Regions from separate parts of the Kitasatospora atroaurantiaca genome, predicted to be linked through region 2. Evidence: riboswitches for the same ligand, from Rfam matches in the RefSeq annotation. Region 2 holds a riboswitch; each other region holds the start of a gene.
The links. A riboswitch is a leader RNA that binds a small molecule or an ion and turns the genes downstream of it on or off. The one in region 2 is predicted to bind cyclic di-AMP.
Positions count from the first base shown of each region.

Region 1: it holds a riboswitch for cyclic di-AMP, as region 2 does, so the genes downstream of both, FB465_RS37550 (LysM peptidoglycan-binding domain-containing protein) here and FB465_RS36390 (glycoside hydrolase family 16 protein) in region 2, are expected to answer to the same signal.
Region 3: it holds a riboswitch for cyclic di-AMP, as region 2 does, so the genes downstream of both, FB465_RS37400 (LysM peptidoglycan-binding domain-containing protein) here and FB465_RS36390 (glycoside hydrolase family 16 protein) in region 2, are expected to answer to the same signal.

Region 1 is NZ_VIVR01000001.1:4,623,884-4,630,966, reverse strand. Features, by position in the region: gene FB465_RS21255 (Ppx/GppA phosphatase family protein) at 1-567, opposite strand, end outside; partial or broken gene FB465_RS21250 (DUF501 domain-containing protein) at 693-1,199, opposite strand; gene FB465_RS21245 (FtsB family cell division protein) at 1,212-1,625, opposite strand; gene eno (phosphopyruvate hydratase) at 1,756-3,045, opposite strand; gene FB465_RS37550 (LysM peptidoglycan-binding domain-containing protein) at 3,271-4,173, opposite strand; cyclic di-AMP (ydaO/yuaA leader) riboswitch at 4,179-4,347, opposite strand; gene FB465_RS21230 (cytochrome P450 family protein) at 4,559-5,803, opposite strand; gene FB465_RS21225 (SDR family NAD(P)-dependent oxidoreductase) at 5,959-6,402, shown strand; gene FB465_RS21220 (nucleoside triphosphate pyrophosphohydrolase) at 6,345-7,083, opposite strand, start outside.
Region 2 is NZ_VIVR01000001.1:6,364,709-6,371,791, forward strand. Features, by position in the region: gene FB465_RS28605 (transglycosylase SLT domain-containing protein) at 1-387, opposite strand, end outside; gene FB465_RS28610 (phenolic acid decarboxylase) at 485-814, opposite strand; gene FB465_RS28615 (carbohydrate binding domain-containing protein) at 908-4,186, opposite strand; cyclic di-AMP (ydaO/yuaA leader) riboswitch at 4,579-4,751, shown strand; gene FB465_RS36390 (glycoside hydrolase family 16 protein) at 4,755-6,002, shown strand; gene FB465_RS28630 (hypothetical protein) at 6,006-6,470, opposite strand; gene FB465_RS28635 (antibiotic biosynthesis monooxygenase) at 6,550-6,861, shown strand; gene FB465_RS28640 (IclR family transcriptional regulator) at 7,068-7,083, opposite strand, start outside.
Region 3 is NZ_VIVR01000001.1:594,405-601,487, forward strand. Features, by position in the region: gene FB465_RS02725 (IS110 family RNA-guided transposase) at 1-508, opposite strand, end outside; gene FB465_RS02730 (DUF4396 domain-containing protein) at 762-1,271, opposite strand; gene FB465_RS02735 (GH39 family glycosyl hydrolase) at 1,632-3,182, opposite strand; gene FB465_RS37400 (LysM peptidoglycan-binding domain-containing protein) at 3,850-4,557, opposite strand; cyclic di-AMP (ydaO/yuaA leader) riboswitch at 4,644-4,802, opposite strand; gene xdhC (xanthine dehydrogenase accessory protein XdhC) at 5,289-6,098, opposite strand; gene xdhB (xanthine dehydrogenase molybdopterin binding subunit) at 6,100-7,083, opposite strand, start outside.

The DNA of each region.
Region 1 (7,083 bases), 1.7 Mb from region 2:
GGCGGAGATCTGATCGGGCGTCGGCAGCTCGGTGCCGGCGAAGTGCCGCTCGGTCAGGCGGACACACCCGATGTCGACCGAGCGGGCCGCCTCCACGTCGTCCGTGCCGAGCACGAACTCGGTGGAACCGCCGCCCAGGTCGAAGACCAGGTACGGGGCCTCGAAGGCGCCGCCGGTGAGCTCCTTGGTGGCGCCGACGAAGGAGAGGTGGGCCTCCTCCTCGCCACTCACCACCTGGGGCTCGACGCCGAGGATCTCGCGGACGCCCTTGGTGTACTCGTCGCTGTTCTCGGCGTCCCGGGAGGCCGAGGTGGCGACGAAGCGGATGCGGTCCGGGCCGACGCCGTACTCGGCGATCACGGCGGCGTACTCGCGGCAGGCCGCGAAGGTCCGCTCCAGCGCCTCGGGGGCCAGCCGGCCGGTCCTGTCCACGCCCTGGCCGAGCCGGTTGATGATCATCCGGCGGTCGAGGTCGGCGATCTGGCCGGTGGCGGGGTCGAGGTCCGCGATCAGCAGGCGGATGGAGTTGGTGCCGCAGTCGATCGCGGCGACTCGCGTGGTGGTCATTCGGTCTCCTCCTCGGCCTGGCGCTTCTTCGCCGCACGCTCGGCGGCCTTCTGCTCCTTGGCGGCGATCACGGCGGCGTGGTCCTCGGCCTGCGCCCGCTGCTCGGCCACCTTCGCCAGGTTCTCGTCGACCTCGGCGGCGGAGACGCACGGGCCCTTGGCCCACCAGTCCTCCAGCATGCCGATCGCCTCGTCACCCAGCGGGTTGACGCCGGGCCCGGCCGCCAGTGAGTGGCCGACCAGCACGTGGAGGCACTTCACCCGGTCCGGCATACCGCCGGCGCTCGGGAAGCCCTCCAGCACCTCGATGGCGTCCCGGCGGGCGATGTAGTCCTCGTGCGCCTTCCGGTACGAGGCGGCGAGCTCCGGGTCCTCGGCGAGCCGGGCGGTCTGATCCTTCATCACACCGTCCGCCTCCAGGGTGCCGATCAGCGAGGCGGCCTTGGGGCAGGTCAGGTAGTACAGGGTGGGGAACGGCGTACCGTCCGGCAGCCGGGGCGCCGTCTCGACGACGTCCGGGTTGCCGCACGGGCAGCGGTGGGCCACCCCGCGCAGGCCGCGCGGGACGCGGCCGAGCTGGGCCGCGATGGCGGCGACGTCGTGGTCGGAAACGGCAGAGTTCTCAGTGGTCATGGGGAACTGTCTCTAGCGGGAGGCGGGGGCGGGGGTGGAGTCGGCCGCGTCGACCGAGTCCCAGATGCTGGTGTACCAGGGCTGGGCGGCCTTGGCCGCCTGGGCGGGCGCCGTGCCGCCCGAGGAGGGCTTGGGGGTGGCGGGCGGGCTCGGATCGACCGAGACGAACGGGGTCTCGCCGGGCATCGCGTAGTGCAGCCGCTCGCGGGCCTGCGCCTTCACGTACTCGGGATCCTGCCAGCGGGCCCGCTCCTTGCGGAGCTGCTCGACCTGCTGCTTGGCGTGGTCGGCCTTGGCGCGCTGGGCGGCGATGTCGGAGCGCTGCGAGATGAACTGCCGGGTGGGGTACGCGAGGATCGCGACGAGCGAGCAGAGGACGAGCACCAGGACGGTCGCCCGGCTGGTGAAGCGCGGCCTCGCGGCCATGCCCGGGATCTTCCACCTTGCCATCTCTCGTACCCCCTGCTGATCGCACCGGTGCCCCGGCCCCACCCTACGGGGTGAGAGCCGGGGCACCGGTACTACAGCTGTGTGTCAGCCCTCGTACTTGCCGTGCTTACTGGTCCGCAAAGCGGAACCGCGGGAACGCGCCACGCCCGGCGTACTCGGCGGCGTCGTCGAGGATCTCCTCGATGCGCAGCAGCTGGTTGTACTTGGCGACGCGCTCGGAGCGGGCCGGGGCGCCGGTCTTGATCTGGCCGCAGTTGGTGGCGACTGCGAGGTCGGCGATGGTGACGTCCTCGGTCTCGCCGGAACGGTGCGACATCATGCAGCGGTAGCCGTTGCGCTGGGCCAGCTCGACGGCGTCCAGGGTCTCGGTCAGCGAGCCGATCTGGTTGACCTTCACCAGCAGCGCGTTGGCGGTGCCGGTCTCGATGCCCTTGGCCAGGCGCTCCGGGTTGGTCACGAACAGGTCGTCACCGACCAGCTGGACCTTGGCGCCGAGCTTGTCGGTCATGGCCTTCCAGCCGTCCCAGTCCGACTCGTCCAGCGGGTCCTCGATGGAGACCAGCGGGTACGCGGCGACCAGCTCGGCGTAGTAGTCGATCAGCTCGGCGGAGGTGAGCGCCTTGCCCTCGAACTGGTACGCGCCGTCCTTGTAGAACTCGGAGGCGGCCACGTCCAGCGCCAGCGCGACGTCCTTGCCGGGCACGTAGCCGGCCTTCTTGATGGCCTCGGTGATGAGGTCCAGCGCCTCGCGGTTGCTGTCCAGGTTCGGGGCGAAGCCGCCCTCGTCGCCCAGGCCGGTGGAGAGGCCGCGCTCCTTCAGGACGCCCTTGAGGGTGTGGTAGACCTCGACGCCCCAGCGGACGGCCTCGGAGAAGGACTCCGCGCCGATCGGAGCGATCATGAACTCCTGGATGTCCACGTTGGAGTCCGCGTGCGAACCGCCGTTGAGGATGTTCATCATCGGGACGGGCAGCACGTGCGCGTTCGGGCCACCCAGGTAGCGGAACAGCGGGAGGTCGCTGGCCTCGGAGGCGGCGTGCGCCACGGCGAGGGAGACACCGAGGATCGCGTTGGCGCCGAGCGAGGACTTGTCCGGGGTGGCGTCCAGGTCGAGCATGGCCTGGTCGATCAGGCGCTGCTCGGTGGCGTCGTAGCCGACCAGCTCCGGGCCGATCTGCTCGATGACGGCGAGGACGGCCTTCTCCACGCCCTTGCCGAAGTAGCGGTTCTTGTCACCGTCGCGCAGCTCAAGGGCCTCGAAGGCACCGGTGGAGGCGCCGGACGGGACAGCGGCACGACCGGTGCTGCCGTCGTCGAGGCCGACCTCGACCTCGACCGTGGGGTTGCCGCGCGAATCGAGAATCTCACGGGCTACGACGACATCAATGGACGGCACGAGCATCTCCTTGCGGAAGCAGGGTCCTGCGGACAGGGGTGGAGTCTGCGGGGACGATTGCGGAGTCGTTACGACCAGAGCCTAACCGCACCGGCGCTCCGGGCCACGCTGCCCTTGGCCCCGTCTCACCGTGTGGCCCGGCTACTCGCCGGTAGTTCACCTGAATGACCGCGAAAGGGGGCGTTCCGGCCGCCGCCGGAACGCCCCCTGGTCCACGCCGCGGTCTCAGCCGAGGTGGAGCACCTGGCCGGGGAGGATCAGGTCCGGGTTGCCCCCGACGGTCGACCTGTTGCCGTCGTACAGCTTGTGCCAGCCGCCCGAGAGGTGCTGGTCGTGGGCGATGTCCGACAGGGTGTCACCCGGCACGACGGTGTAAGTGTTGCCGACCGCGGACGTGCTCTGCTGGACGGGGGCGGCCTGCGGGGCCGGGGCCGCCGGAGGAACCGGGACCGGGACCGCCTGAGGGATCGTGACCTCGGGGGTCGCCGGGGCTGCCGGGGTCGCCGGGGTGGACGGCGTCGCGGCAGGGGTCTGCGCGAACTGGTTGTAGATCTCCTCGTGGCTGGTCCAGTACCAGTTGCCGTCCTTCTGGTACCAGTACTTGCCCGAGGCCTCGTCGTAACCGGCCTTGCCGGGGAAGACCGGGACCACGGGCGCCTGGGCGGCGTCCTGCTCGCCGGCCTTCTTGGAACCCTGGATGGTGCCGGCGGCGCTGGCCGCACTGTCGCTGTCGACCTGGGCGGCCGAACCGCCCTTGGTCAGACCGGCCTTGACGGAGCAGACGGGCCAGGCGCCGGGACCCTGGGAGGCGAGCACCTTCTCGGCGACGGCGATCTGCTGGCCCTTGCTGGCCTGGTGGGCCTGCGCGGCGTACTGGGCGCCGCCGTAGGCCTTCCAGGTGCTGTTGCTGAACTGCAGGCCGCCGTAGAAGCCGTTGCCGGTGTTGATGCTCCAGTTGCCGCCGCTCTCGCACTCGGCGACCTTGTCCCAGGTCGACACGGGGGCGGCGTGGGCGCCGGTGGCGGTGAGCAGCGGCATGGCGAGACCGACTCCGGCCACGCCTGCGACGGCGATGGCCTTCTCGGTCTGCGTACGACGGCGGTGACGGCCCGAACCGGTGAAGAGCATGAAGACGTCCCTCTCCGCACGCCTGCGAGGTGAGCTGTCGGGTTCGGACCGGGAGGTGGCCCGGCCGCCTGCCGCAGGAACGGTCCTGCGTGGGCGGCTTCACCCCAAGCCGTGGGGGAACGGCAACTGACCTGGGTCCCCCGCCCCTGCCCAAGGGTCTGGTCGGTGTCCCGGCAGCGCGGCGGGCAGGACTCGGCGTTCCGCGCACGGGGTTCGCAGCTGCGAACTTCAGGGAGAGTAAACAGATGAGCCCACCGATCACAAGCTCATACCGCCTGCATCACAAGGGAATTACGGTCCGTCACCGATCGTCTACAAACGATCCAACTTTGTCCATATTGATGCGTATTCGGATCGTTGCTGGACAGAGCCGGTCAACACGCCGTCAGACGGCCGTGAACGACACCGGCAACTCCCGGAGCCCGCGCATGATCAGGCCACCGCGCCAGCGCAGGTCCGCCGGGTCCGCCGCGAGTCGGAGGTCGGGAAGGCGGGTGAGCAGCGTGGCCAGGGCGGCCTGGCCCTCCAACCGGGCCAGCGGGGCACCGATGCAGTAGTGGGTGCCGTGGCCGAAGCCCAGGTGCGGGTTGTCCTTGCGGGCCAGGTCGAGGGTGTTCTCCTCGGCGAAGCGGGCCGGGTCGCGGTCGGCCGCCGCGAGCACCACCAGGACGGGGTCGCCGACCGGGATGTCCACACCGCCGATGGTCAGCGGCCGGGTCGCGAACCGCCAGGTGGCAAGCTCCACCGGGCCGTCGAAGCGCAGCAGTTCCTCGACGGCCGTGGCCAGCAGGCCGGTCTCGCCGCGCTGGACTGAGGCCTGGAGGAGGGCCCGCTGCTCCGGGTGGCGGAGCAGGGCGAAAAGTCCGTTTCCGATCAGGTTCACGGTGGTCTCGAACCCGGCGAAGAGAAGGATGAAGGCCATCGCGGCCGCCTCGTTCTCGGTCAGGTGCTCGCCGTGGTCGCTCGCCCGGATCAGGCCGGAGATCAGGTCCTCGCCGAGGTCGGCCCGCTTGCGGTGGATCAGCTCCAGGAGGTAAGCCCGCATCTTCTTCACGGCGCGGGCCACCCCGCCGCGCGGGCCGCCGCCATGTCGGATCATCATCCCGGCCCAGTCCCGGAAGTCGTCCTGGTCCTCCGGCGGGACGCCCAGCAGGTCGCAGATCGCGTAGATGGGGAGCGGGAAGGCGAACTCGTGGATCAGGTCGGCCGAGCCGCGGGCCGCGAAGGAGTCGATCAGCCGGTCGGTGAGCTGCTGCACCCGGGGCTCGAACTCGGCCACCCGGCGCGGGGTGAACGCCTTGGAGACCAGCCGGCGCAGCCGGGTGTGGTCCGGCGGGTCGATGTTCAGCAGGTGCGTCATCAGGTCCGCCTGGCGTTCGCCCGGGATACCGACCCGGCCGGTGCGGTGAGCCTGCTCGCTGTGGTGGGCGGGGTTCTTGGACAGCCTGCCGTCGGCCAGCGCCTGCCGGGCGTCCGCGTACCGGGTGACCAGCCAGGCGTCCACCCCGCTGGGCAGCGTGGTGCGGTGCACGGGAGCGTGCTCGCGCAGCCATGCGTACGCGGGGTAGGGGTCGGCGGCGAACTCCCAGGTGAAGAGTTCCGGCTGGCTGGTATCGGGCGTTTCCGGCATGTCATGACCGTAACCGGTGCCGCGGAGGCGTGAGTCTGGTCACCTGGCGGGTAATTGCTGTTGCGGAGGGTCGCTACGTGCCTACGATCCTCCGATATGCCTTTGGTGGGCGCCGGTGCGGTGTCGTCCACAGAGCTCTGAAGGAGGAGCAGGCCATGCGAGTAGCCGGGGCAGTGGTGGTCATCGCGGTACTCAGCGGCGGATCGGGGGCCGACCTGGCCCGCCGGTTCGCCGCCGCGGGCGCGGCCGGGATGCTGATCGCCGACCAGCACCCGGGTGTTGCCGAGGACCTGGCCGCCGAGCTCGACCGTCCCGGCTGTCCGGTGGTCGGGGTGTGCAGCGACGTCCACCAGCCCAGCGACGTGGCCGCGCTGGTGGACACCGCGGGCAAGCACATCGGCCCGATCGACCTGTTCTGCGTGGCCGGGCCCGACGGCGAGCGGATCGTCTCGCTGGACGAGCTGCCCGACCACCTCGACCCGCTGGCCGAACTGCTCGCCCTCGTCGGAGACGCGATCAGCGAGGTCGTCCCGCAGCAGCGTCAGCCCTCCCCGAGCCCCGCATCGAGCCCCTCCGCCGCCCGCACCGCGCTCCGGTAGCCGCGCGCGGCCGCCCGGAGCGCCGCGTCCACATCCACATCCGCGTCGTGCGCCCGCTGCGCCACGGCGAGCAGCAGCGTGCCCACCGACTCCGGGGTCAGCTCGGCGGGCAGCTCGTACGGGGCGTCCGGCACGCCCGTGAAGCCCGCCCGGCGGACCCGCGAGACCAGCTTGGCGGCGTACGCGAGGGCGGGCAGCCCGGCCGGAACGCCGTCCAGCACCGACTCGCGCTGCTTCTCGGCGGCCTTGAGCTGCTCCCAGTTGGCCTCGACCTCGGCGGACTCGGTGGCCTCGACGTCGCCGAAGACGTGCGGGTGGCGGTACATCAGCTTCTCGACGATGTCGCCGGCCACGTCGTCGATGCTGAACGGGTCCTCGGGGTGCTCCTCGGCGATCCGGGAGTGGAAGAAGACCTGGAGCAGCACGTCACCGAGCTCCTCCCGCAGGGTCTCCCGGTCGCCCTCCTCGATCGCCTCGACCAGCTCGAAGGCCTCCTCGACCAGGTACTTCACCAGGGAGGCGTGCGTCTGCTCCGCGTCCCAGGGGCAGCCCCCCGGCGAGCGGAGCCGGTCCATCACCGAGGCCAGGTCGAGCAGCCGCGCGCCCGGCAGGTCGTACGAGCCCGGCAGCACCTCGATCTCGGGGACCTGCCCCGCCTCCTCCACGGCGAGCCGCGCCAGC
Region 2 (7,083 bases):
CGACTTCGGCGGCTGGTGCTGCTTCTCCTTCTTGTGCAGCTCCTCCTGGATCCTGCGCTCGATCTCCTGGTACTCCTTGATGACCTGCTTGATCTTCTGCGCGTCCTCACCGATCTCCTTGGTGAGGCGCTCCTTGGTCTGCTGGAGGTGCTCGGTCCGCTTCAGGATGTCCTCGACGTCCCTCGCCACCTGGACCGCCACCACGCCGAAGCCGACGACACCCGCCAGCTGGCTCGCCATCAGATCGGTGGCGGCCGCCTTGGCGACGGCCTCCTTGATCCGGCCGACCTTCTTGGTCATCTCCGTCATGCGCTCGTTGATGGACTGCCAGTCCTTCTGGATCCTGGCCAGCTCCGCCAATGACACACCGAACCTGTCGCCACCCATACGGCTCTCCCCCATGTTCTCGGAGTCCGCAGCCACTCCCCGTACTCCGGCTGATTATCCGTCAAGAGGCTAGCCGAACTGTTGTCCGGGATGGAACTCAGGCGACCTGCTCCAGGGTGCCGGTGTGGAGTTCGCCGACCCGGCCGCCCTCTCCCTCGTACGTCCAGAAGGCCCGGACGGTCAGCTTGGCCAGGTCCATCACATGGCTGACGGTGATGCCGCTCGCCTCCGTCCAGCTCACGAAGTAGAGCTCCGGGCCGACCTGGGCGACGTGCAGGGTGACGTCCTCCCACTGGCCGGCCGACTCGCCGAGGCCCTCCCAGCGCAGCCGCGTCCCGTCGGCGGAGTAGGCGTTTCGGAAGGCCGCGCCGTTGTCGACCTGGAACAGGTACGTGTGTCCGGCGAAGCCTGGCAGGGGCGCGGTCATCTTCGGGCGTTCCTCGTCTGGGAGAACGGTGGGTACGGCCGGAGGCCTCCGGCCGTACCCACCAACCTATCCGACCAGGTGACGCTTCACCGGTTACTTCAGGTAGGGGCCATCCGTGCCGATCTTGCCCGGTGCGGCGTTGGCGCCGCCCAGGTCGAGCACGTACACCCGCAGGTTGCCCTTGCCGGGCGCGGCCACCGTCAGGCTGCCGCCGGAGACCGTCTTCACGTCGCCCGTGACGACGTCCTTGTAGGTGCCGTTGGGGATCCCGCCGTACGTCGCCCCGCCGGTCACCGCGACCAGTGCGAAGCTGTCCACGCCGCTCGCGGTGTCGGTGTAGCGGCGCTTGAAGGCCATGTTCCCGGAGACGCCCTCCGTCGAGTACTGCCCCATCTGCAGGGCGGGGACGGCCCGGCGGATCTGGTTCAGCCGCTGCAGCTGCTTGACCAGCGGCTGGGCCAGCGTGGTCGCCACCGCACCCGAGGCACCGGAGACCACCGAGAAGTCACCGGCCGTCACCTCGCCGGCGACCTTGTCGCCGTAGTACGCCCGGCCGGTGCTGGCGAGCGGGCAGGTCGGGCCGCAGTCGATCTGCTTCCCGGCCTGGAACTCGATCTCCGAGCCGTAGTACAGCGTCGGGATGCCGCGGAAGGTCCACATCAGCGCCATGTTCTCGGCCCAGGCGTCGGTGCCGCCGGCGTACCGGGTGCTCGACTTGCCGGGGCCGAAGTCATGGCTGTCGACGTACACCACGTTGTAGGTGGCGTCGTTGTAGCTGTCGTCCGAGTCCTTGCCGTTGTTGTACGCGTTGGAGGCGTCCCCGAAGTTCATGTGCATCCGCATGTCAATGACGCTCATGCCGGAGTACATGCTGTGGTCGGGGGCGTGGTAGAGGTTCCCGTTCAGGAAGGCGTTGGTGGACGTCGGCTGGGTGCCGGGGTCGTTGTCGGTGGTGTACTGCTGGACGGCGGCGGTGGCGTCGTCCGTGCTGTACGTGAACCGCTCCTTCCAGGTGTAGTACTGGGCGGACTGGTTGGCCGAGCCGCGGTTCCACTTGTCGTTGACGAAGGCGCCGACCTCGCCGAAGACGAAGAAGTCCGCCGCCTTCGCCGCGCCGAACTTCGCGCTGACCTCGCTGTAGATGGCCGGCAGGAAGTGCCGGTTCCAGGTGACCCGGGGGATGTGCACGGCAGTGTCGATCCGGAAGCCGTCCACGCCCATGTCGATGTACTTGTTGTAGGCGCCGATCAGGTAGTTCTGGACGACCGGGTTCTCGGTGTTGAAGTCCGCCAGGTCCTCGTGGATCCAGCAGCTCCGCGCGTCCTCGCCCTCCCAGTTGCCGATCCAGCACTGGTGGTAGAGCGCCTTCGGGAACATTCCCGAGGTCGGGTTGGGCCACTGGCAGTTGTAGACGGTGTAGCCCTCGGCGCTCTTGCCGCCGGTCGGCACACCCCAGTTGACGCAGGTGTTCCCGGCCGGCTCGGCCGTCGACCAGAGGTCACCGTTGTAGTAGGACTTGCCGGAGACCGGGTCGACGGTCAGGCCGTCGTACTCGAAGCCGGCGTTCGGCGCGTCGTAGTACCAGCTCCACTGCGCGTCGCGGACGCCGTACACGGTGGGTGTGAAGAGGCCCTTGGCACCCCAGCGGGAGCTGTGGTTGTAGACCACGTCCTGGTAGATCTTGATGCCCTTGGCGTGGGCCGCGTTGATCAGGTCCTGGTACGAGGCGCCGGCCGACTCCAGCCGCGGGTCCACCCGGTAGAAGTCGTAGCCGTGGTAACCGTGGTAGTCGTAGTCCGAGCGGTTGAGGACGACCGGGGTGATCCAGATGGCGGAGAAACCGAGGCCCTTGACGTAGTCCAGCTTCTGGACCAGGCCCTTGAAGTCGCCGCGGAACATCGGGTCGTTGTTGGCCGCGTTGCCGGACTTGACGTCCTGGCTGCCGCCGCGGTTGTTGCTGCTGTCACCGTCGTTGAAGCGGGCGGTGAGGACGAAGTAGATCGGGTCCTTGCGCGGGTCGCCGCCCAGCGGTGTGCCGCCCGGGGCGGCCGGGGGAGCCGTCCCGGTGGTGGCGCAGCCCGCTGCGCTCGCCGCGGAGAGGTTGCCCGCCGCGTCCAGGGCCTTGACGGTGTAGCAGTAGAAGGTGGTCGCCTCCAGGCCGCTCTCCGAGTGGACGGTGGAGGCGGTGTTGACCACCGAGGTGCCCTTGGTGCCGCCGGTGCGGGTGATCTGGTAGCCGGTCACGCCGACGTTGTCGGTGGCGGCGTTCCAGGTCAGCACCACGGAGGTGTTGGTGGCGCTCGCGGCGACGGCGGTGGGGGCGGTCGGCGCGGTGGTGTCGGGGACGACGGCTGCACAGGGGTCGGTGGCGTTCGCCGTGACCACCTTGTCCTTGACGGTGTTGTTGCCGCTGCCGAGCCGGTAGTTGGCGCTGTTGTTGTTGTCCCAGACGCCGTTGCCGTTGTTGAAGGTGGCCTGCCAGGTGGTGGCGGTGCCCAGGTCGACGGTCCTCCTCACCCAGCCGGTGCAGGCGGCGTCCATCCCGACACCGGGCGCGGTGGTCCAACTGCCGCCGGTGGGAGCCCAGTGGAGATTGACGGTGGACCAGCCGACGGTGGCGGTGGAGTACCAGACGGTGGCGGCGGTGCCGGTCGGCGGAGTGGTGGTACCGCACGGGTCGCTGTGGGCGACCACCCCGTCCTTGACGCTGATCAGGTCGGTGCCGAGCTGGTAGTTGGCACCGCTGTTGTTGTCCCAGGTGCCGGAGCCGTTGTTGAAGGTGGCCTGCCAGCTCGTGGCGGTGCCGAGACTGACGGTCAGCTTGACCCAGTTGGTGCAGGCTGCGGTCATCAGGGTGCCGGGCGCGGTGGTCCAACTGCCGCCGGTGGGAGCCCAGTGCAGGTAGTACGCCGGCCAGTTCCCGGTCGCCGTCCAGTAGAAGACGGTGGCCGAGGCGGGGGTGGCCGCCGCGCAGGGGTCGGTCGTGCTCACGACGCCGCCCGAGACGGCGCTGATGCCGCTGCCGAGCTGGTAGTTGGCGCCGCCGTTGTTGTCCCAGGTGCCGGAGCCGTTGTTGAAGGTGACGGCGAGCGAGGTGGCCGTACCCAGGTCGATCGTCTTCTTGTACCAGCCCGTACAGGCCGCCTCCATCGCCACGCCGGGGGCGGTGGTCCAGCTGCCGCCGGTGGGCGCGTAGTGGATGTCGACGGTGGTCCAGCTCGTGGCGGGCTTGTAGTAGACGGTCGCGCTGGTGGCCGCGTGCGCGGCGACGGTGTGCAGCAGGGTGGCCACCAGCCCGGCCACGGCGGTCAGCACCGCCAGCAGCGGGTGGCGGCGCCTGTGCCGGGCCCTGCGACGTGGTGCGTGGTCCACGGGGGGACTCCTCGGAGCGGGCCGCGCGGGGGAGCGGCCTGTCGGGTGGGGGTGAGGAGCGAGGTCCCGACGGCAGCACAAGTCACTGCAACCACTTGCAGATCCTGCGGCGCATACGGCCGTCGGGCGTGCTCCATGAGGCTTGCCACGCCCCGGTTTGCCGGGATTTCCGACGGGCAGGGCGGCCAGAGCTGACGCTCTGTCTTGCGCAAGGATCTGCAAGATGTTTCAGGAGGGTACTAGTCCGTAAATCCGGCGTAAAGAGTTCGCGCCCACGGCCTGTGAGGGACGTCTCATTGTCCGAGTACGGTCGATCTGCCTAGCCTGCACGGGATGTCCGCTTTGCGCGGACCCTGCCCGTCGGGACGCCGAGTCCTGTCCACCCGACGGCGGGCACTCGAGCACCGAACACGGACAGGAGCGGGGGAACCAGGTCAGTCTGCCGTGCCCCCGCGCCTGTCCAGGCGTGGGGATGCGGCTCGGGGTGAAGCCGTCCTGCGGGCGGCCGGGCTTCCTCAGGGCCCGAACCCGACAGCTCACCTCGCAGGCGTCGCAGAGGACTCCCGACATGCGCATTTCTGCCACCCCTGCGCGCCTCGGCGCGATAGCCGGCGCCGCCGCGCTGGTCACCGTGCCGCTGGTCGGCCAGGCGAGCGCCGCCACCGGCGTCACCCAGGACCGCCTCACACCCACCTCGATGGCCGCCGGTACGGCCGCCCGGGCCGGGCTCACGGTCCACTCCACCACCTGCTTCACGGCCAAGACGCTCGGCGTCGCCGTCCGTGACGCGGCCGGCCACAACCTGGACTTCCCCGGCTCGGCACACGACATCCGGATCTGCCCGAGCGGTGTCTCGATCACCACCGGCAGCCGCACCCTGCCGGCCGGCTCCTACACCGAGTTCGGCGCCTGGCAGGACTACAACGGCGGCTGGCACAACCTCGCCAAGAAGACGCTGACGGTCTCCGGTACGGCCTCCGCTCCGGCCCCGGCCCCTGCCCCGGCCCCGGCCCCTGCCCCGGCCCCGGCCCCTGCCCCGGCCCCTGCCCCGGCTCCGGCCCCCGCTCCGGCCCCGGCTCCCACGCCGACTCCCGCTCCGGCCCCGCCGACCACGGGCACCGCCTCGCCGGTCCCCGGCAAGTCGCTGACCTGGTCCGACGAGTTCAACAGCAGCATCGCCTGGGGCTCCACCTGGGTCGGCGACAAGAGCACCGCCTACCGCTACGGCAACCACAACCCGGACGACAACAAGCTGGACTGGCTGACCACCAGCGGCGTGAGCGTCGCCGACGGTGTCGCCACCTTCACCGCCAAGCCGTCCAGCCACACCCTGGAGAACGGCAAGCAGGCCTGGGACACCGGGCTGCTCACCACCGAGGGCTCCTCCCAGGGCTTCCAGGTCAAGACCGGCGACTACGCCGAGACCCGGGTGAAGCTGCCCACCGGCTCGGGCGCCTGGCCCGCGCTGTGGACCTGGAAGAACGGCAACGGGGAGATCGACTCCTTCGAGTACCACCCCGACAACCCGAACCTGCTGGAGCTGACCAACCACGTCAAGTCCGGCTCGAAGTACTACACCGACGCCAACGCCGTCGCCAAGGACCAGTGGGTGACCATCGGCACGTACTACGGCGCCACCTCGGTCGACTGGTACGTCAACGGCACCAAGGTGTTCTCGGACGGCACCGGCGTGGGCGCCGACTGGTCGGCGTACCTGATCCTCAACCTGTCGGTGGGTGCCGGCCAGTACCACCCCGCGCCCTCCGGCACCGCCCCGCTCAGCTTCGCCGCCGACTACGTGCGGGTCTACCGCTGACCCTCACCGGACGGTGATCGTGAACGCCGTGCCGTTGTCCGCCGGATGACGGTCGTCGACGCCGACCACCCTGACGTGCCCCTCGGCCACCGTGCCGGGGGGCACGTCGCGTCCCACCCGGACCGGGGCCAGCACGGTGGCCGTCCGCAGTGAGGGCAGTCCGGCCGGGAAGGCACAGCTCAGCACGTGCCCGCCGATGGACGCGGCGCAGGAGGTGGGGAAGTACGGGCCCTCGGCGGTGAACCCCGGCGGGAGGTCGATCAGCACGGTGAACGGCGAGGCGGTCCGGTCGGGGCCGCCGTTGGCGACGAAGCCGTGCACGGTGGTGGTGCCGCCGGGTGCGGCCGGGTCCGGGTCCAGTCGGACCACCCGCAGGTCGGAGTCGGACGGCGCCGCCATCGCCGTCACCGTGACGCATGCCACCAGTGCCGCCGTGGCGGCGGCGAGCCGGGTCGAGCCTCGGGTCAAGGTCCTCACCTGTCCACGTGTGGTCATCATCTGGCTACCCACTGTAGCGAGGTAGCCTGGATCTCCGGAGGTGAGGACGATGTCGGGACAGGTGTTGAGCGAGGTCAGTGCGCTGGTGGCCCCCGAGCGGGAGGCCGAGCTGGTCACGTCCTATCGGGAACTGGTGGCGGGCCCGCTGCCGGACGGGCTGATCCGCACCGAGCTGCTGCGCGGCCCGGGCCACCGCTGGCGGGTGCAGAGTCTGTGGCGTGACCGGGCCGCCCTGGAGGCCGTCCGGTCGAATCCGAAGCTGGCCGCAGCGCCCCGGCTCTTCGCCGACGTGGGCGCCGAGCCGGAGCTGACGGTCTTTCAGGTGACGGCGTCCCAGATCGGCTCGCTGGCCCTGGACTGAGAGGCTCCACCGGCAGGCAGGGAGCTGAACGGTGGGCACCTGAGTAACCACAGCAGGGGCGCGTGGGGGCACGTCCCGGCCGAAGGCTGGGGGAGAACTGTGCGAGATCGGAAGGTGACGGCCTGAACCCTCCCGATTCGCGCAGTTCCCCGCGCCCCTGGACAGTGCAACTGGCTGCGGTGCCTACCTGTGGCGGAGCCTGCCGCTCAGGGTGCGAGGACC
Region 3 (7,083 bases), 5.8 Mb from region 2:
CGTAGGCGGCCAGGGCGGCGGGGAAGTACTCGCGCAGCGTGCTGCGGAGCCGCTGGAAGGTGCGGGTGCGTTCCCAGATCAGGGTCTGGTGGGCGCGGGTGACGACCTTGACAGCCTGGGCCTGGTCGCTGTCGCCGGCGATGGGTCGTAGCTGGTCGCGGTCGATGCGGACCATGTCGGCCAGGGCATGGGCGTCGCCCTTGTCGCTCTTTGCTCCGGAGGTGCCGTACCGCTCCTTGAAGCGGGCGACCTGCCGGGGGTTGATCGCGTAGACCTGGTAGCCGGCGGCGAGCAGGGCCTGCACCCACGTGCCCCGGTCCGTCTCGATACCGACGACCACATCGGCCGGATCGGGGTCCTCGCCCGCGTGCTTGGCCACGAGTTCGTGGAGCTTGGCCATGCCTTCCGCGCCCTCTGGCAGCCTCGCGGTCGCCAGCCTGCGGCCGTCCGGGGCCTGAACCTCGACGTCGTGATGGTCCTCGGCCCAGTCGTCGCCGATCAGCAGCAAGTCTTCCTCCCCTGGTCAGGTACTCCACTGGCGTGCAGCCCGCGGAAGACACGGCACGCGGCCTAATGGATCCAGTGCTCACGCTCATCTCGGCGGGCACGCCACCCCATCAGCGGTCATGGCCTTCCGGCCGACCAGCAGGGGCACGGTCTGACCCCAGAACTCGCAATGGCTCCGGCGAAGAGAGTGCTCACCTGCTGGCGCTGCGGCACCGAGTCTCTACGACTCAGCAAGTCCCATTAGGCGAGGCTGCTCAGTGGTGGTACGCATGGACGACCGCATGCCCCCGGCCACGTGCGATCAGCCAGCGGTTGACCGGCACGGTCACCGTGAAGGCGATGACCAGTGAGGCCGCGAGGGAGATCCAGAACAGGGCCTGGGTCAGCCCCGCATCCAGCGCACCCGGGACGGCGACCATGAAGGCGTTGTCGACAATCTCCATGACGACGATGGAGACGGTGTCCGCCGCCAGGGCGACCTTGAACGCCTGACGCGGGTCGAGGCCGACCCGCAGGACGCCGCGCATGGTCAACCCGTATCCGAAGACGAAAGCCAGCGCAATGGACAGCACGACGGTGGCCCCGTTGTGCAGACCGAGCGCGGTCCCGATGACCATGCCGAGGATCTCACCGATCGCGCATCCGGTCAGGCAGTGCAGGGTCGCCTGCGCGGCGGTGCGCCAACCGCTGTCGCCCCCGGGGGCCGCGTGACTGCTGTGGTGGTGCTCGTGCCGGCTGTGCTCATGTCCGCCGTGCTGGTCCATGGTGCCCTCCCCGTGCGCGTCTCCGTGGTTGCTCACCCGTTCCAACTCAGTACCCCCGGGGGGTATTCCCCACCTGCCGGGGCCCGGGGTACGCAGCCTGTGCCGGTGCCGGACCACCGCGTCGGGTCAGACGCTTCGTCGGCGCCGGCCTCATCCGTGGCGCCATCGTTCGCCACCTACTGGACCCCGACCGCTACACCGTGATCGACGCGGCCGGTGCAGTCCTCTTCCTCACCGCCGCCTGTTCTCCGAACTGGAGCACGCCGGACGACCGAGCGCCCCGCCTCCTGGATGTCCCATCGCAACCGTCTGACCTGCGTCGTTCCCTCCATTTTCGTGTCGGACCCTCGGAAGGGAACCTCAGATGCCGCTGCCGCCGCCATGACCCCAGTGCCTACGTCGGGGCTGCGGCGTGGGGGTGGGGGTCGGCGTGGGGGTGGCGGTCGGGGTGAGGGCAGGCGTGGGCGTGGGCGTGGGCGTGGGGGTGGAGGAAGGCGCGGGCGTGGACGTGGGCGTGGAGGCCGGCGTCGGCGCGGAGGGCATGATGAGGGTGGTGACCGAGTACGGGGGCAGGGTCACTTGTGTCTGGCCGTCCGTGATGCCGGCGGTGCTCTTGGTCGGACTGGCGAACGGGGCGTTGGGGTTGGTCTGCCATACGTCGGCCGTACCCGAGGTGAGGCCCGTGGTCTGGATGACCGCGGTCCGGGTGGCACTCGGATCCTTGTTGATCAGCACGACGTTGCCCGGCCCCGAGGAGGCGTAGACCTCCACGTTCGGCAGTGACGTCGAGGCCTGCACCAGCGACGGGCCGAACGGCCGGAACATTGATCCGCCGGAGAACATCAGCGTGCCCCAGTAGATCGGCATGGGGTCGTTGACCTGCATGCCGAAGTGCGTGGCATCGGCGGACTTCTCGAAGGTCTCGCCGAGGGCACCGTTCTGGTCCGCGTACTGGTGACCGATGCCGCCTGCGCGGGTGATGTGGCCGAGCACTGAGGCGCCCCACACGGTGTCGACGGCTTGGTAGAAGCGGTCGTCGCCCTGATAGGCGCCGGGGTAGCCGTCTGCTGTACGCCAGGACCAGTTGTACTCACCGACCTGGATACCGATCTGGCCCGCGCGGGCGGGAACGGTGGCGTTGATCATGTTGCGGATCTGGGTGATCTCGTCCTCGTAACTCACCGTCTGGGACAGTGCGGTGGCGTTGTCGAGGAAGGTGCTGCCCATCGCGTAGTGGTGGTAGTCGACAATGTCCACGGAGTTGCCTGCGCAGTTCAGGAAGCTCTGGAGATCAGATGCGTTGAAGTACGACCACGCGGGCCCGGCGACCTTGATCGTAGGATCGACGGCTTTCATCGCGGAGACAGTGCTGTTGAACAGCTGGCAATAGGTGCCGATGCTCATGCCGGCGTTGTTCGGCTCATTGCCGATCACCCAGTAGCCGACCGGCTTCCCTTCCGATTTGAAGTGGTTCACCATGTTCGCGCCGTCCGACGGGGTGAAGTTGTCGTCACTTGACCCGCCAAGGACGATCTTCGGGGTGCCGCCGGAAGCAACGATGCTGTCCACCCACTGGTCGCCTGAGATGTTCGTCGGGCCGCCGCCGGCCGAGGAGATGATAGTGCCGCCGTTCCACTGCAGCGGCACCCGGTAGGTGGACAGGCCCAAGCTTTTCAGCTTGGTGCGCTGTTTCGCGGCGGCAACGACGCTGCCGCCGCTCTGACCGTAGGTGGAAATGGTTCCCGAGAAGGCGTTCGGATTGACTTGCCCGATGGCCGTGGAGAAATCGATGGTGACGTTGGATGCGGCAGCTGCGGCCGGCTGAATGGTGGCTTGGTATCCCATGACAGCCGTGGACAGCGTGGCGGCCAGTGCGAGCGCCTTAAGGGCACGGCGGTGTCCCATGATCATCTGATTTACCCTCTGGTAGTCGAATTCGGCGATGCCCCATCGACGGGGCGACGATTCCGGGTGCCGGTCTGCGGCTCGCGGTCCCCGGCAGGTGCTGACTATGTGGTGGTAGCGGTGCGTCCGCCCGGGCGCCAGGCGTTTTGGGCAATGCTCCGTTGGAAAGGTCCGCCTGGCGCGCTGCGTGCCGCCGGGCGGGGCGGGTTCGTCGAACTGTGTGACGGCCGATCCCGGGAATGGCCGTGGCGGATCTCGAGGGCCTTCGCGGCTGACAGCCGGGCCGCCTGCGCTGCCCTGCCGGGCACGCAAGAATCGCATGAGCGCGGCACGCCGGCAGTGCGGCATGGACCACCCCGCTGACGGCCGGCAACTGACGCTGCTTCAGGCGGATTTGAAGGTCGAGCGCTCATGGGGTCGCCCGCGGAAGACGGTTGCCGGCACCGCGCGGGTGCCGTACGGCTACGTCACCGCCGCCACTCCCGCCGTGACCACCGCCCTGCTCACCATCGTGCGCCACGGGCGGGCCGGCGGACCGGCCCGACGTCCGGACCACCAGGTGCACCACGCCGTACTGACCCGGGTCAGGCCGACGACCGCCCCGGCCCCGTGCTCGGACGTCGCAACACACCGACCGCATCTGCACCTCCGGACAGGCTCGGCTCGCTGCCGATCAGTACCAGTGATGGGTCTGCCAGAACGCCCAGGCGGCGTTGGGACTGCCGTAGCGGCTGTTCATGTAGTCCAGCGCCCACTTGATCTGGGTCACCGGGTTGTCGCGCCAGTCCGAGCCGGTCGAGGCCATCTTGGAGCCCGGCAGCGCCTGGGCCAGGCCGTAGGCGCCCGAGGACGGGTTGGTGGCGTGAACGTTCCAGCCGCTCTCGTGGCTGATGATCTGGCTGAACGAGGCGAACTGGTCGGCCGGAACGACGGAGGCAGCAAGGGCCTGGATCGAACCGGCGGAATAGCTGATCTGGGCGGCGGGCCTCGACGTCGGCACAGCGGGCTTCGCGGCAGGCGCTGCCGGGGCCGCCGGCTTCGCAGACGCCGGCGTGGCCGTGGCCGGAGCGGCTGCGGAGAGCACCAGCTTCTGACCCGGGAAGATCAGGTCGGGCCCCTTGGTCAGGGTGCTCCTGTTCAGCTCGTAGAGCTTCTGCCAGCCACCCTGCACGTGGTGGCCGACAGCGATCCTGGACAGGCAGTCACCGCTGGCCACGGTGTACGTCGCGGGAGCAGCCGCCTGCAGCGCAACCGGAGCGGTCTCCTGGGCCTGCGCCACGACAGGGGCGGGGGCGGCGGTCTGAACACTGGTGGCACGGGCGGGGGCCAGGGCGTGCGCGCTGGCGGCACCGGTGGCGATGACCGGCAGGGTGGCCCCCACACCGGTCACGGTGGCCGCGGCGACAAGGCGTTTGGCAGAGGTCTGACGGGGACGGCGATGACGACCGGTTCCGGACAGCATGAAGGAGTATTCCTCTCCCACGCCTACGAGGTGAGCTGTCGGGTTCGGGCTGGAGTTGCCCGGCCGCGCGGAGGCACGGCTTCACCCCTAGCCGCGAAGGCGCTGGGCGCGCTTGCGGCGACTTACCTGGGTCCCCCGCTCCTACCGTGGTGCGTTCTGTTGCGTCCAGACCTCTCCGGCGGCAGGACTCGGCGTTCCGGAGAAGTTGATTCCGCTTCTGGGCGGATGCCGGTGACCCTAGGCAGATGCGCGCTCGAATCACAACCCCGGGCCACCAGAGACACGCAAAACGCGCCACCTATGTCCCCTTTTGGCACGATCTACGCATGTCGTTGATCGCTTGGAGCCATATCGGAGAGCCGCTGGTCGTGGCGAGGACAGCGAGGACGATAAGGGCGATCCGGCCGGGCGGGAGCTTGCGCCAGCGAGAGCGGTCTTCTTCAGGTGACCGCGGACCAGGCCGGAGGTGGTTCGGCTCCCTCACGGCGGGTCTGTTGCCGGCAGGTCGGTCTGTCGCAGCCCAGGAGTCCAGGGCCTGCCGCACCGGGGCCGATGCCTGTTGAAGTGACGGGCATGGTCGTGTCGAAAGGGCGCCCCGCACCTGTGCGTTCGCACGAGCGCGGGGCACCCCTGTCGATCCGGTTGGAGAGTCAGCATCCTTCGGTTTCGAAGGTGCGCAGCAAATCGGCAGCGACGCTCACGGCAATTGTCGCGGGATCCTTGCCGGTGATGTCGGCCAGCCCGATCGGGGTCTTGATCCGATCGATGGTGGCCTCGTCGTGACCGCCCTCGGTGGCGAGGCGTTTGCGGAACCGCACCCACTTGGCCGCCGACCCGATCAGCCCGATGGAGCCGAGATGGGTTGTGCGCAAGGCGGCGTCGCACAGAGCGGCGTCCTCGGCGTGATCATGGGTCATGATCAGGATGTGGGTGCCGCGCGGCAACTCCGCCAGCACCTCCTCGGGCAGCAGCGGCGTGTGATGCACGGTCACCTGCGCCACCGCGTCTGCCAGCACGTCGAGCCGCTCCTCGGTGAGGATGTCGGAGCGGGTGTCGATCAGATGGAGGTCGAGGTCCTGACGTGCCAGGATGCGCGCCAGTTCCAGCCCGACGTGCCCGACGCCGAAGATTGCCACCGCTCGTACCGCCGGCAGCGGTTCGAGCAGCACCGAGACCATGCCGCCGCAGCACTGCACGCCATGCTGGTTGACCACCTTGTCGTTCAGGGCGAAATCAATCAGCTCCGGCTCAGGCTTGGACGCGGCGATCATCTCCCGCGCCCGGTCGATCGCGACGGCCTCGACATTGCCGCCACCGATCGAGCCCCACGTCTCGGTCTGCCCCACAACGAGTTTCGCACCGGCGTCGCGCGGCGCATGGCCGCGCACGGTCGCGACGGTCACCAGCACGCCGGACTCCCGGCGTGCTCGCAACCGTGCCACCGCGGCGACCCACGTCATGTCAGGCACCGCTCAGCGCTTTTGCATCGGTTTGGATCCTGCCGTTGGCGACGTGCCCGTTTCCAGCGTGGCCGTTGGTGGCAAACCCGTTGCGGGCGTGACCGTTCCGGGAGACATCGCCCTGGCGAGCCGCCTGGATCGCCCAGTACACCGCCTCCGGCGTCGCGGGCGAGGCCAACTCGACGCTGACCCCGCTCGACCCGAAGGCGGCGGCGGCCTGCCGCAACGCTTCTCGCACCGAGAACGCCAGCATCAGCGGAGGCTCACCCACCGCCTTGGACCCGTATACCGCGCCCTCTTCGGTTGCGTTCTCCAGAAGCGTGACGTTGAACTCCTCGGGCATCTCCGAAAAGCTCGGCAGCTTGTAGGTGCTCGCGGCCTGCGTCAGCAGCCGGCCGCGGTTCGGCCCGTCACTGGCGTCCCAGCGCAGGTCCTCGAGCGTCAGCCAGCCCGCTCCCTGCACGAAACCACCCTCGACCTGACCGATGTCGATCATCGGGGACAGGCTGTCGCCGACATCGTGCACGATGTCCACGCGCCGGATGCGGTAGGCACCGGTGAAGCCGTCCACCTCCACCTCGGCTGCGGCGGCGCCATGCGCGAAGTACTTGAACGGCGAGCCCCTGAACGTCTTCGCGTCCCAGTGCAGACCCTCGGTCCGGTAGAAACCGGCCGCCGACAACTGAACCCGCTGGAAGTACGCGGTGCGCACCAGGTCGTCCCAGGCCAGCTCCTTGTCGCTGCCGAGAGTGCGCGCGACGCCCTCGACGATGCGCACATCCGAGGCGTTCGAACCCAGCAGGGTGGCGGCCACCTGCAGCAGCCGCTCGCGCAGCTGCTCGCAGGCGTTCTTCACCGCCGCGCCGTTGAGATCCGCCCCGGCACTGGCGGCGGTGGCAGAGGTGTTGGGCACCTTGTCGGTTCGCGTCGGGGCCAGCCGCACCTTGTGCAGTGGGATACCCAGCGTGGTCGCGGCAACCTGCAG